2 regions of the Enterocloster clostridioformis genome follow, and region 1 is predicted to be linked to the other one. Evidence: a T-box and tRNA genes for the amino acid it is inferred to sense, from the RefSeq annotation. Region 1 holds a T-box; the other holds one or more tRNA genes.
The links. The T-box of region 1 lies ahead of pheS (phenylalanine--tRNA ligase subunit alpha). A T-box ahead of a tRNA ligase gene usually reads a tRNA of that ligase, here a tRNA-Phe.
Positions count from the first base shown of each region.

Region 2: it encodes a tRNA-Phe, which carries the amino acid that the T-box ahead of pheS (phenylalanine--tRNA ligase subunit alpha) is inferred to sense. The anticodon was not compared.

Region 1 covers NZ_JAIWZC010000001.1:206,045-210,729, reverse strand. The annotation lists gene pheT (phenylalanine--tRNA ligase subunit beta) at 1-2,100, opposite strand, end outside; gene pheS (phenylalanine--tRNA ligase subunit alpha) at 2,149-3,168, opposite strand; T-box leader at 3,320-3,591, opposite strand; gene LA360_RS00910 (DNA-3-methyladenine glycosylase family protein) at 3,755-4,685, shown strand, end outside.
Region 2 covers NZ_JAIWZC010000001.1:3,691,658-3,696,342, forward strand. The annotation lists rRNA gene LA360_RS18575 (23S ribosomal RNA) at 1-2,549, shown strand, start outside; tRNA gene LA360_RS18580 (tRNA-Asp) at 2,628-2,701, shown strand; tRNA gene LA360_RS18585 (tRNA-Val) at 2,739-2,811, shown strand; tRNA gene LA360_RS18590 (tRNA-Tyr) at 2,855-2,936, shown strand; tRNA gene LA360_RS18595 (tRNA-Met) at 2,989-3,062, shown strand; tRNA gene LA360_RS18600 (tRNA-Lys) at 3,090-3,162, shown strand; tRNA gene LA360_RS18605 (tRNA-Phe) at 3,169-3,241, shown strand; gene LA360_RS18610 (DUF5050 domain-containing protein) at 3,380-4,685, shown strand, end outside.

The sequences.
Region 1 (4,685 bases):
CATATCAATGACGGCAATGTAAGCCCTGTCGCCAATCTTATAGTTATCAGCCACATCCGGGTGCACCTCGCCCAGGAAGCCTACCACCGTGCCGTCATACAGAATGTCGGCCTTTCTTCCGGGATGAAGGTAAGGATGCTCTGCACCGGGGTCATAATGAGGCTTTTTATGCATTCCGGCCTTTTCAAAGAACTCTTCCACCACGCCCTTCATGGTGAAGAAATCGCCGTCCCCGTACATTCCCAGGGTAAACTGCATGCGCTCGTCAGGAAGCTCTGTCAGAGGCAGGGACTTGGGACGGTACACATTGGCCAGCTCGTACAGGCGCACATTCTTGTTGCGGCGGTTGTAGTTAGTGGACAGTGAGGTCAGCATACCGTTTAAGGATGTGGTGCGCATGACGCTGAAATCCTCTCCCAGTGGATTGGATATCTCCACTGTTTTCCTCAGGGCGCTGTCCTCAGGAATCAGCATCCTGTCAAATACCCTGGGGCTCTCAAAGGAATAGGTCATGCCCTGGGAAAATCCGCAGAACTCTGCTATCTCCCTGGCTACCTCCTCTATCTGAAGCTTGTAGGAAAGCTTTCCTGTGGTGGCTTCGCCGGAGGGCAGTGTGGTGGGGATCTTGTCGTAGCCGTAGAACCTGGCCACCTCCTCAGCCAAATCAGCCATGCGCTCCAGGTCCTGACGCCAGGTAGGCGCAATCACCTCTTTTGTCTCAGGGTCATAGCCCAGTTCAATGGTCTCAAAGTAGGAAAGCATGGTTTCCTCCGGTATTTCCGTGCCTAAAAGCCTGTTGATTTTGACAGAGTCAAAGGGAATCCGCTTGCTAGTTCTCTTCTCAGGATAGAGGTCGATGATGCCGCCCACAACCTCTCCCGCACCCAGCTCCTCTATGAGCTGGCAGGCCCGGTTTACTGCTTCCTCCGCCGTATTGGGATCCAGCCCCTTCTCGTATTTTCCGGAAGCATCCGTGCGCAGCCCCGCCTTTTTGGCTGACAGACGGATATTGGTGCCGTTGAAGCAGGCTGACTCAAATACCATGGTCCGTACATTGTCCGTGATTTTTGAATTCTCTCCGCCCATGATGCCGGCGATTCCCACCTCCTTTTCCCCGTCATTGATCATGAGGATGGTGGAATCCAGCTTTCTCTCCTGTCCATCCAGGGTCTGGAACACATCCCCGTCCTTAGCGCATTTCACCACGATTTCGTGGCCTGCCAGCTGGTCATAGTCAAAGGCGTGCATGGGCTGCCCATACTCTTCCATGACATAGTTGGTGATATCCACAATATTATTGATGGGGCGGATACCACTGGCTGCCAGGCGGCGCTGCATCCACCGGGGAGAAGGGGCAAGCTTTATATTCTTTACCATCCTGGCGCAGTAACGGGGACACAGTTCGCTGTTCTCCACCCGCACATTCAGGTAGTCGTGGATGTCCTCACCGTTGCCCGTTGGCGTGACCACCGGTGCGTGGAAGGACTTTCTAAAGGTGGCCGCGGCCTCTCTGGCTATGCCAATCACACTGTAGCAGTCAACGCGGTTGGATGTGATTTCATACTCGAACACCACGTCCCGCAGACCCATGATTTCCACTGCGTCGGAGCCGGGCACGCTGTCCCCCGGAAGGATGTAAATGCCGCTCTCCGGAGCGTCCGGGTACATATCCCTGCTGGCTCCCAGTTCCTCCACGGAACACATCATGCCGCAGGACTCCACGCCTCTTAACTTGCCCTGCTTAATCCTGATTCCTTCCTCAGGAAGGTCGCCTCCGTCATGGCCTCCTGCCACGCGGCCGCCGTCCAGCACCACTGGCACCTTTTCGCCTATGGATTTCTCCGTGATATTGGGGGCGCCTGTGACAATCTGCACCGGCTCTCCCTCTCCCACGTTAACCTGGCATACCACAAGTTTATCTGCATCCGGATGGCCCTTAACCTCAAGAATCTCTCCGACAACGATTTTTTCCAGGTTCTTATCCAGACATGTATAACCTTCTACCTTTGTTCCTGTGAGCGTCATGGCATCCGTGTATTCCTGGGCCGTGACATCCAAATCAGGGACATATGCTTTTATCCATGATAATGCTGTGTTCATGTGTTCTCTCTCCTTCTATGCTATGAATGTTTATCAGGGCGCATGATCTTAGAACTGTTTCAGGAAACGGATGTCGTTTTCATACAGCAGACGCATGTCGTCAATTTCATACTTAAGCAGGGCAATACGCTCCAGTCCCACGCCAAATGCGAATCCGGAATACGCATCCGGGTCAATACCGCACATCTCCAGTACATGGGGGTGCACCATGCCGCATCCCAGAATCTCTATCCAGCCCGACCCCTTACAGAACCGGCAGCCCGAACCGCCGCATTTGAAACAGGTCACATCCACCTCGGCGCTGGGTTCCGTAAAGGGGAAGTGATGGGGACGGAACTTTACCTTTGTCTCAGGCCCGAACAGCTCTCTGGCGAATTCGGCCAGGGTTCCCTTTAGGTCCGCAAAGGTGATGTTCTTGTCGATCACAAGGCCCTCAATCTGATGGAAGGAGGGGGAATGGGTGGCATCCACCTCGTCGGAACGGAACACGCGGCCCGGCGCAATCATGCGGATGGGAAGCTTGCCCTGCTCCATGGTACGCACCTGTACAGGCGACGTCTGGCTGCGCAGCAGGATGTTTTCATTGATGTAGAAGGTATCCTGCTCGTCCCTGGCCGGATGGCCCTTGGGAATGTTCAGCTTCTCAAAGTTGTACCTGTCGTACTCCACCTCAGGCCCTTCCACTACCTCATATCCCATGCCCACGAAAATGCGCTCCACCTCTTCCAGGGCAATGGTGTTAGGATGGCTGTGGCCCACATTGTTCTTCCTGGCCGGAAGGGTGACGTCGATGACCTCCCTTTTTAACTGCTCCTCTCTGGCCTTCTTGGCCAGGGCAGTCCTGGCCTCCTCCAGCCTTCCCTCGATAAGACCCCTGACATCATTGACCATCTGGCCCACCTTTGGCCGGTCCTCCGGGGCAACATCCTTCATGCTCTTTAACAGGTTCGTCAGTTCTCCCTTCTTACCCAGATAAGATACACGGATGTCATTCAGTTTCTCCAGCGCTTCAGAAGATTCAATCTGCCTCAGCGCTTCTTCTTTGATTTTCTCTAACTGCTCTTTCATGGCTTCTCCTTTTCTTTGTAACAAGATAGAATCCTGCTTCCGGGATGGTCCGCCTGCATCAGACTTTCTTTAACGCCCCAATCCCCGGAAAGCATTATTGTTTCACGGGACCCGCGTTCCAGGAAAGAAAAAAGCCCCGTCTCTTCATTGCTGAAGGGACGAGACTGTAAACTCGCGGTACCACCCTGCTTCCTGTATCATCCCCGGACCTGCACCCGGAATATACAGACACTTGATGCACGTAACGTGTGCCAGCGTCACAGACTACCGGAATCCTTCCACAGATTGGTGAAAGCATCCTTTTGCCTGTACGGCTCCGGTGGGAATTTCAACCGTCTATCTGAACCCGGGCAGGCTTTCAGCCGGCGGCCTCCCCTCTCTGATGGAAAATAAACGTCTACTATGCACCTTCATCGCTTTTGAATTATCAAACCTAACCTACATTCTAGTCACATTTTCTGAAAATGTCAAGCGGAAAGCCAGAAAATCACATTTGACTTTGAAAAAAAGAAGGGGTAAAGTTATATTCAGGGATCATTTTGTGCTGGTCCTTCCAAAATCCCATACAAAAGAAAGGCGTACCCATATGATTCATCGTTATGAAGCTCCCTGCATGGACCTGCAGCAGATTCACCAGTCCGGCCAATGTTTCCGCATGGTTCCCCTGCCGGAGGATACATACCCTTCAGAGGCCAAGAACGGTTACCGGCTTATCAGCGGCCTCCGCGTCCTGCGTGCATGGCAGGACGGCACGTCCATCTGCCTGGACTGTCCCCATGAGGACCTTTCCTTCTGGCTGTCCTATCTGGATATGGACCGGGATTACCAGGCTGTCATTGACTCCATTGACCGGGAAAATTCCTATCTTACGGCCGCCGCCATGAGCGGGGCAGGCATCCGTATCCTGCGCCAGGACCCCTGGGAGATGATCATTACCTTCGTGATCTCCCAGCAAAAGACCATTCCGAACATACGTCAGCTGGTGGAAGCCCTCAGCAGCCGGTACGGCACTGTCCTGGAGGACGGACAAGACCAGGGGAAAGAAGATGACCGGGGGAAAGAAAAGGACCCTGTAAGGTGCCTTCCGCCGGCCTGCTCCTTTCCTGCCCCCAGCCAGCTCTGCCTTGCTTCCCTGGATGATTTAATGGGGCTTAAGCTGGGATACCGGGCCAAGTACATCCACAGGCTCTGCCAGGACGCGGTTTCCGGCAGGCTGGAGCTGTCCCATCTGAGTGCCCTGGACTATGAGGGCGCCATGGAATATCTCACCGGATTTTACGGAATCGGAAAAAAGGTAGCCAACTGCGTATGCCTTTTCGGCCTCCACCACATAGACGCGTTTCCAGTGGACACATGGATTGAAAAAATTCTGATGGAACAGTATTTTGACAGAAAAAAATACCGCTGTATCCCCAAAAACCGTCTCTGCGAAACAATCGTAGAGGATGTGTTCGGGCGATACAGCGGCTGTGCCGGCATCATGCAGCAATACATTTTTTATTATGAGCGCAGCGTCA
Region 2 (4,685 bases), 3.5 Mb from region 1:
AGTCAGGCCGGAGAGGGTGAAAGCCCCGTACACGAAAGCAATAGGAAGCAGCAGGATCCAGAGTACCACGAGACACGAGAAACCTTGTGGGAAGTAGGAGGGACCACCCTCCAAGGCTAAATACTCCTTAGTGACCGATAGCGCATAGTACTGTGAAGGAAAGGTGAAAAGGACCCCGGGAGGGGAGTGAAAAAGAACCTGAAACCCTGTGTTTACAAGCTGTGGAAGCACGTTAAGGTGCGACCGCGTACTTTTTGTAGAACGGTCCGGCGAGTTGCCGGTACTGGCAAGGTTAAGAGCTTAAGGCTCGGAGCCGAAGGGAAACCAAGTCTCAAATGGGCGTCAAGTCAGTACAGGCAGACCCGAAACCGGGTGACCTATCCATGTCCAGGTTGAAGCGGAAGTAAAATTCCGTGGAGGACCGGATCCACATCCGTTGAAAAGGGTGGGAATGAGGTGTGGATAGGGGAGAAATTCCAATCGAACCCGGAGATAGCTGGTTCTCCTCGAAATAGCTTTAGGGCTAGCCTCATATTAGTTTAGCGGAGGTAGAGCACTGAATTCCTAAGGGGGCGTCAAAGCTTACCAAGGGATATCAAACTCCGAATGCCGCGTAAATGATGTATGGGAGTCAGACTGCACGAGATAAGTTGGGCAGTCAAAAGGGAAAGAGCCCAGACCTACAGCTAAGGTCCCAAAGTGTGTGTTAAGTGGAAAAGGATGTGGGATTTCAAAGACAACTAGGATGTTGGCTCAGAAGCAGCCACACATTCAAAGAGTGCGTAATAGCTCACTAGTCGAGAGGTCCTGCGCCGAAAATGTCCGGGGCTGAAACACAACACCGAAGCTTAGGAATGTCGTAAGACATTGGTAGAGGAGCATTCTCAGGACGGAGAAGCGGTACCGGTAAGGAGCCGTGGAGTGCTGAGAAGAGAGAATGCCGGAATGAGTAGCGAGATGGAGGTGGGAATCCTCCAGGCCGAATATCCAAGGTTTCCAGAGTAAAGCTGATCTGCTCTGGGTAAGTCGGGGCCTAAGGCGAGGCTGAGAGGCGTAGTCGATGGACAACAGGTTGAAATTCCTGTACCGTGTATCATCAGAACTGTGGGGACACAGAAGGACAGCACATCCCGGGAATGGGAATACCGGGGCAAGCGTGGTAGGAGTACGGCTGGAAAAACCGCCGTGCAATCCGAATACGTGACGCGGAGCGAACAAAAGTAGCGAAGTGTGTGATTCCGGCTGTCAAGAAAAGCCGCTATCGTGTGATACATGCCCGTACCGTAAACCGACACAGGTAGATGAGGAGAGAATCCTAAGGCCGGCGGGAGAAGCATTGTTAAGGAACTCGGCAAAATGACCCCGTAACTTCGGGAGAAGGGGTGCCGCAGAGATGTGGCCGCAGAGAATAGGCTCAAGCAACTGTTTAGCAAAAACACAGGTCTATGCAAAACCGTAAGGTGAGGTATATGGGCTGACGCCTGCCCGGTGCTGGAAGGTTAAGAGGAGAGGTTAGCGCAAGCGAAGCTTTGAATTTAAGCCCCAGTAAACGGCGGCCGTAACTATAACGGTCCTAAGGTAGCGAAATTCCTTGTCGGGTAAGTTCCGACCCGCACGAAAGGCGTAATGATTTGAGCGCTGTCTCAACAATGCACCCGGTGAAATTGAAATACCAGTGAAGATGCTGGTTACCTGCGCCAGGACGGAAAGACCCCATGGAGCTTTACTCCAGTTTGATACTGGGATTCGGTATTGCATGTACAGGATAGGTGGGAGGCTGAGAAGCATGGACGCCAGTCTGTGTGGAGCCAATGTTGGGATACCACCCTTGCGATATTGGGTTTCTAACCTGCGCCCGTGAGCCGGGCGGGGGACAATGTCAGGCGGGGAGTTTGACTGGGGCGGTCGCCTCCGAAAGGGTATCGGAGGCGCTCAAAGGTTCCCTCAGGATGGTTGGAAACCATCCAGAGAGTGCAAAGGCATAAGGGAGCTTGACTGCGAGACCGACGGGTCGGGCAGGTACGAAAGTAGGACTTAGTGATCCGGTGGTATGAAAGTGGGATTGCCATCGCTCAACGGATAAAAGCTACCCTGGGGATAACAGGCTTATCACTCCCAAGAGTTCACATCGACGGAGTGGTTTGGCACCTCGATGTCGGCTCATCGCATCCTGGGGCTGTAGCAGGTCCCAAGGGTTGGGCTGTTCGCCCATTAAAGCGGTACGCGAGCTGGGTTCAGAACGTCGTGAGACAGTTCGGTCCCTATCCGGCGCGGGCGCAGGATATCTGAGAGGAGCTGTCCTTAGTACGAGAGGACCGGGATGGACAGACCGCTGGTGTACCTGTTGGCCTACCAAGGCCATGGCAGGGTAGCCAAGTCTGGACGGGATAAACGCTGAAGGCATCTAAGCGTGAAGCCCCCCTCAAGATGAGATATCCCATCGCGAAAGCGAGTAAGACCCCTTGAAGACGACGAGGTAGATAGGTTAGAGGTGGAAGTGCAGTAATGTACGTAGCTGACTAATACTAATCGGTCGAGGGCTTATCCAAAAGGTTAAGGGAAAAAGTTGGTTTGTGAAGCAATCGGAATTCAATATGCGGTTTTGAAGGTATGTATATGCCTTTAATGGCCCGGTGGCTCAGCTGGTTAGAGCGCCGCCCTGTCACGGCGGAGGTCGACGGTTCGAACCCGTTCCGGGTCGTTTTTCTTTCATATACACGCTGAAAGAGATACCTATTGGGGTCTTAGCTCAGCTGGGAGAGCATCTGCCTTACAAGCAGAGGGTCACAGGTTCGAGCCCTGTAGGCCCCATTTAAGTATTTTTTACAGAAAAGTGTATATACTAATTCAATAAGGGCGAATTCCCGAGTGGCCAAAGGGGACAGACTGTAAATCTGCTGGCAATGCCTTCGGTGGTTCGAATCCACCTTCGCCCATTTAAAATGTTGGTTGACAAAACATTTTAAAACATTTATAATTATATATTAGCGCGGGGTGGAGCAGTCTGGAAGCTCGTCGGGCTCATAACCCGAAGGTCGTAGGTTCAAATCCTGCCCCCGCAATTTTTTTTGTAAAAACTTAAACCTTATGGGCGTGTAGCTCAGTCGGTAGAGCACTTGACTTTTAATCAAGTTGTCCCGGGTTCGAATCCCGGCACGCTCATCAGATGCCCAGATAGCTCAGTTGGTAGAGCAGAGGACTGAAAATCCTCGTGTCGTTGGTTCGATTCCGACTTTGGGCACTCAGCACTTATCCTTGACGGATGGGTGCTTTTTTATTGTAAGATTTACTTCATTGTAAAAAAGCCGAAAGTCTGATAGTATAAATAATGTTTTAAGAATTAAGTATACTACTAACAAAAGATACCAGGGGAAAATTAATGAGCAGACGGCGCAAAAAAAAGGATTCACCAATCAAGACTGTATTTTTGATTATTATGGCAGCTGTTATTATGACGGCAGCCGTGTATGTTGTTATGTCAGTGGTTGGGAAAATACGGTCAGATTATAAAAATCTGGATTTCAGTACTGAGCAGAAGGAGATGCCTTCCATTACCATAGATACCAGGGAGGAACCAAAGCCAGGATGGAATGAGACTGATAATGGATGGATGTATTATTTGGATGAAGAAGAGTACGTGACGGACCAGTGGAAGGATATAGAGGGGTTTCTGTATTACTTTGACAGCGACGGTATCATGGCCACCGGGGTATTAAAACAGGAGGGCCAGACCTATACCTGCCACGATACAAAGGGCTATCTGAAGGATATCCAAATTGATTTGGACTACAAACCTGAGAGTACAGGAGAAAACCTGGACAGCCTGGTGAGGACCAATGCGTTCTGGTGTTATCTGAGGGCGGAAGACGCAGGACTGTTTAAGACCATCCTGTACCGCAAGACCGTAGAGAACAAGGTGATGGTACTGGGAGGGGAGACGGCCTCGGAAAAGACCACAAGGAATTCTATGCGTGCTTACGGCGATTACGTATATTTCCTGCCTAAGGTAAAGGAAAGCCAGAAACAGGGCCTTTCCGAGGCTGAGAGGGGGCTTTGCGATAAGCTGTTTAGGATGAGGCCGGGAAGCGATACCAAAGAGCTGATTGCGGAGAACGTGGACGGGTATATGGTGATGGGGGATACAATCTATTACTCCCGGGCCGGGAAGATTTACAGCACCACCTCAGGCACCGAGGTGGCCACTGGGGAAGCCAGATATTCGGTGGTCATAAAGGATGGAAATTGTTATCTGGTAGATGACATGGGCAATCCTGCAGTGGCTGAAAGCGGCAGCAGTGTCAGCATTGGGGACCGTGTTTACCGGATTGAGGAAGACGGAAAGATAAAATATGTAAAACATGGCCAGGTAACTATAGGAGGAAAGACGTATTATCTGAGCGGCAGCGGAACAAAATCTTCTGTCAGTGCAAAGAGCGAAGGGAACGATACTGCCATTATCAGGGAAAACTATGGTGTACAGAGCTATTGCATTGTGGATAATCAGATTTATTACAGCAGTTATGTGGATAAAGGTACGGGAGGAGAATGGTACAGCCAGATATTCAGGACGGATTTGAATGGACAGAATAAACAGGCAGTGTCGGAGCGTTTCCCCGGTGTGATGCAGAATATGTACTACTACGAGGATGAGGGACAGATATTTGGGGAATACAATCCGGCTATCT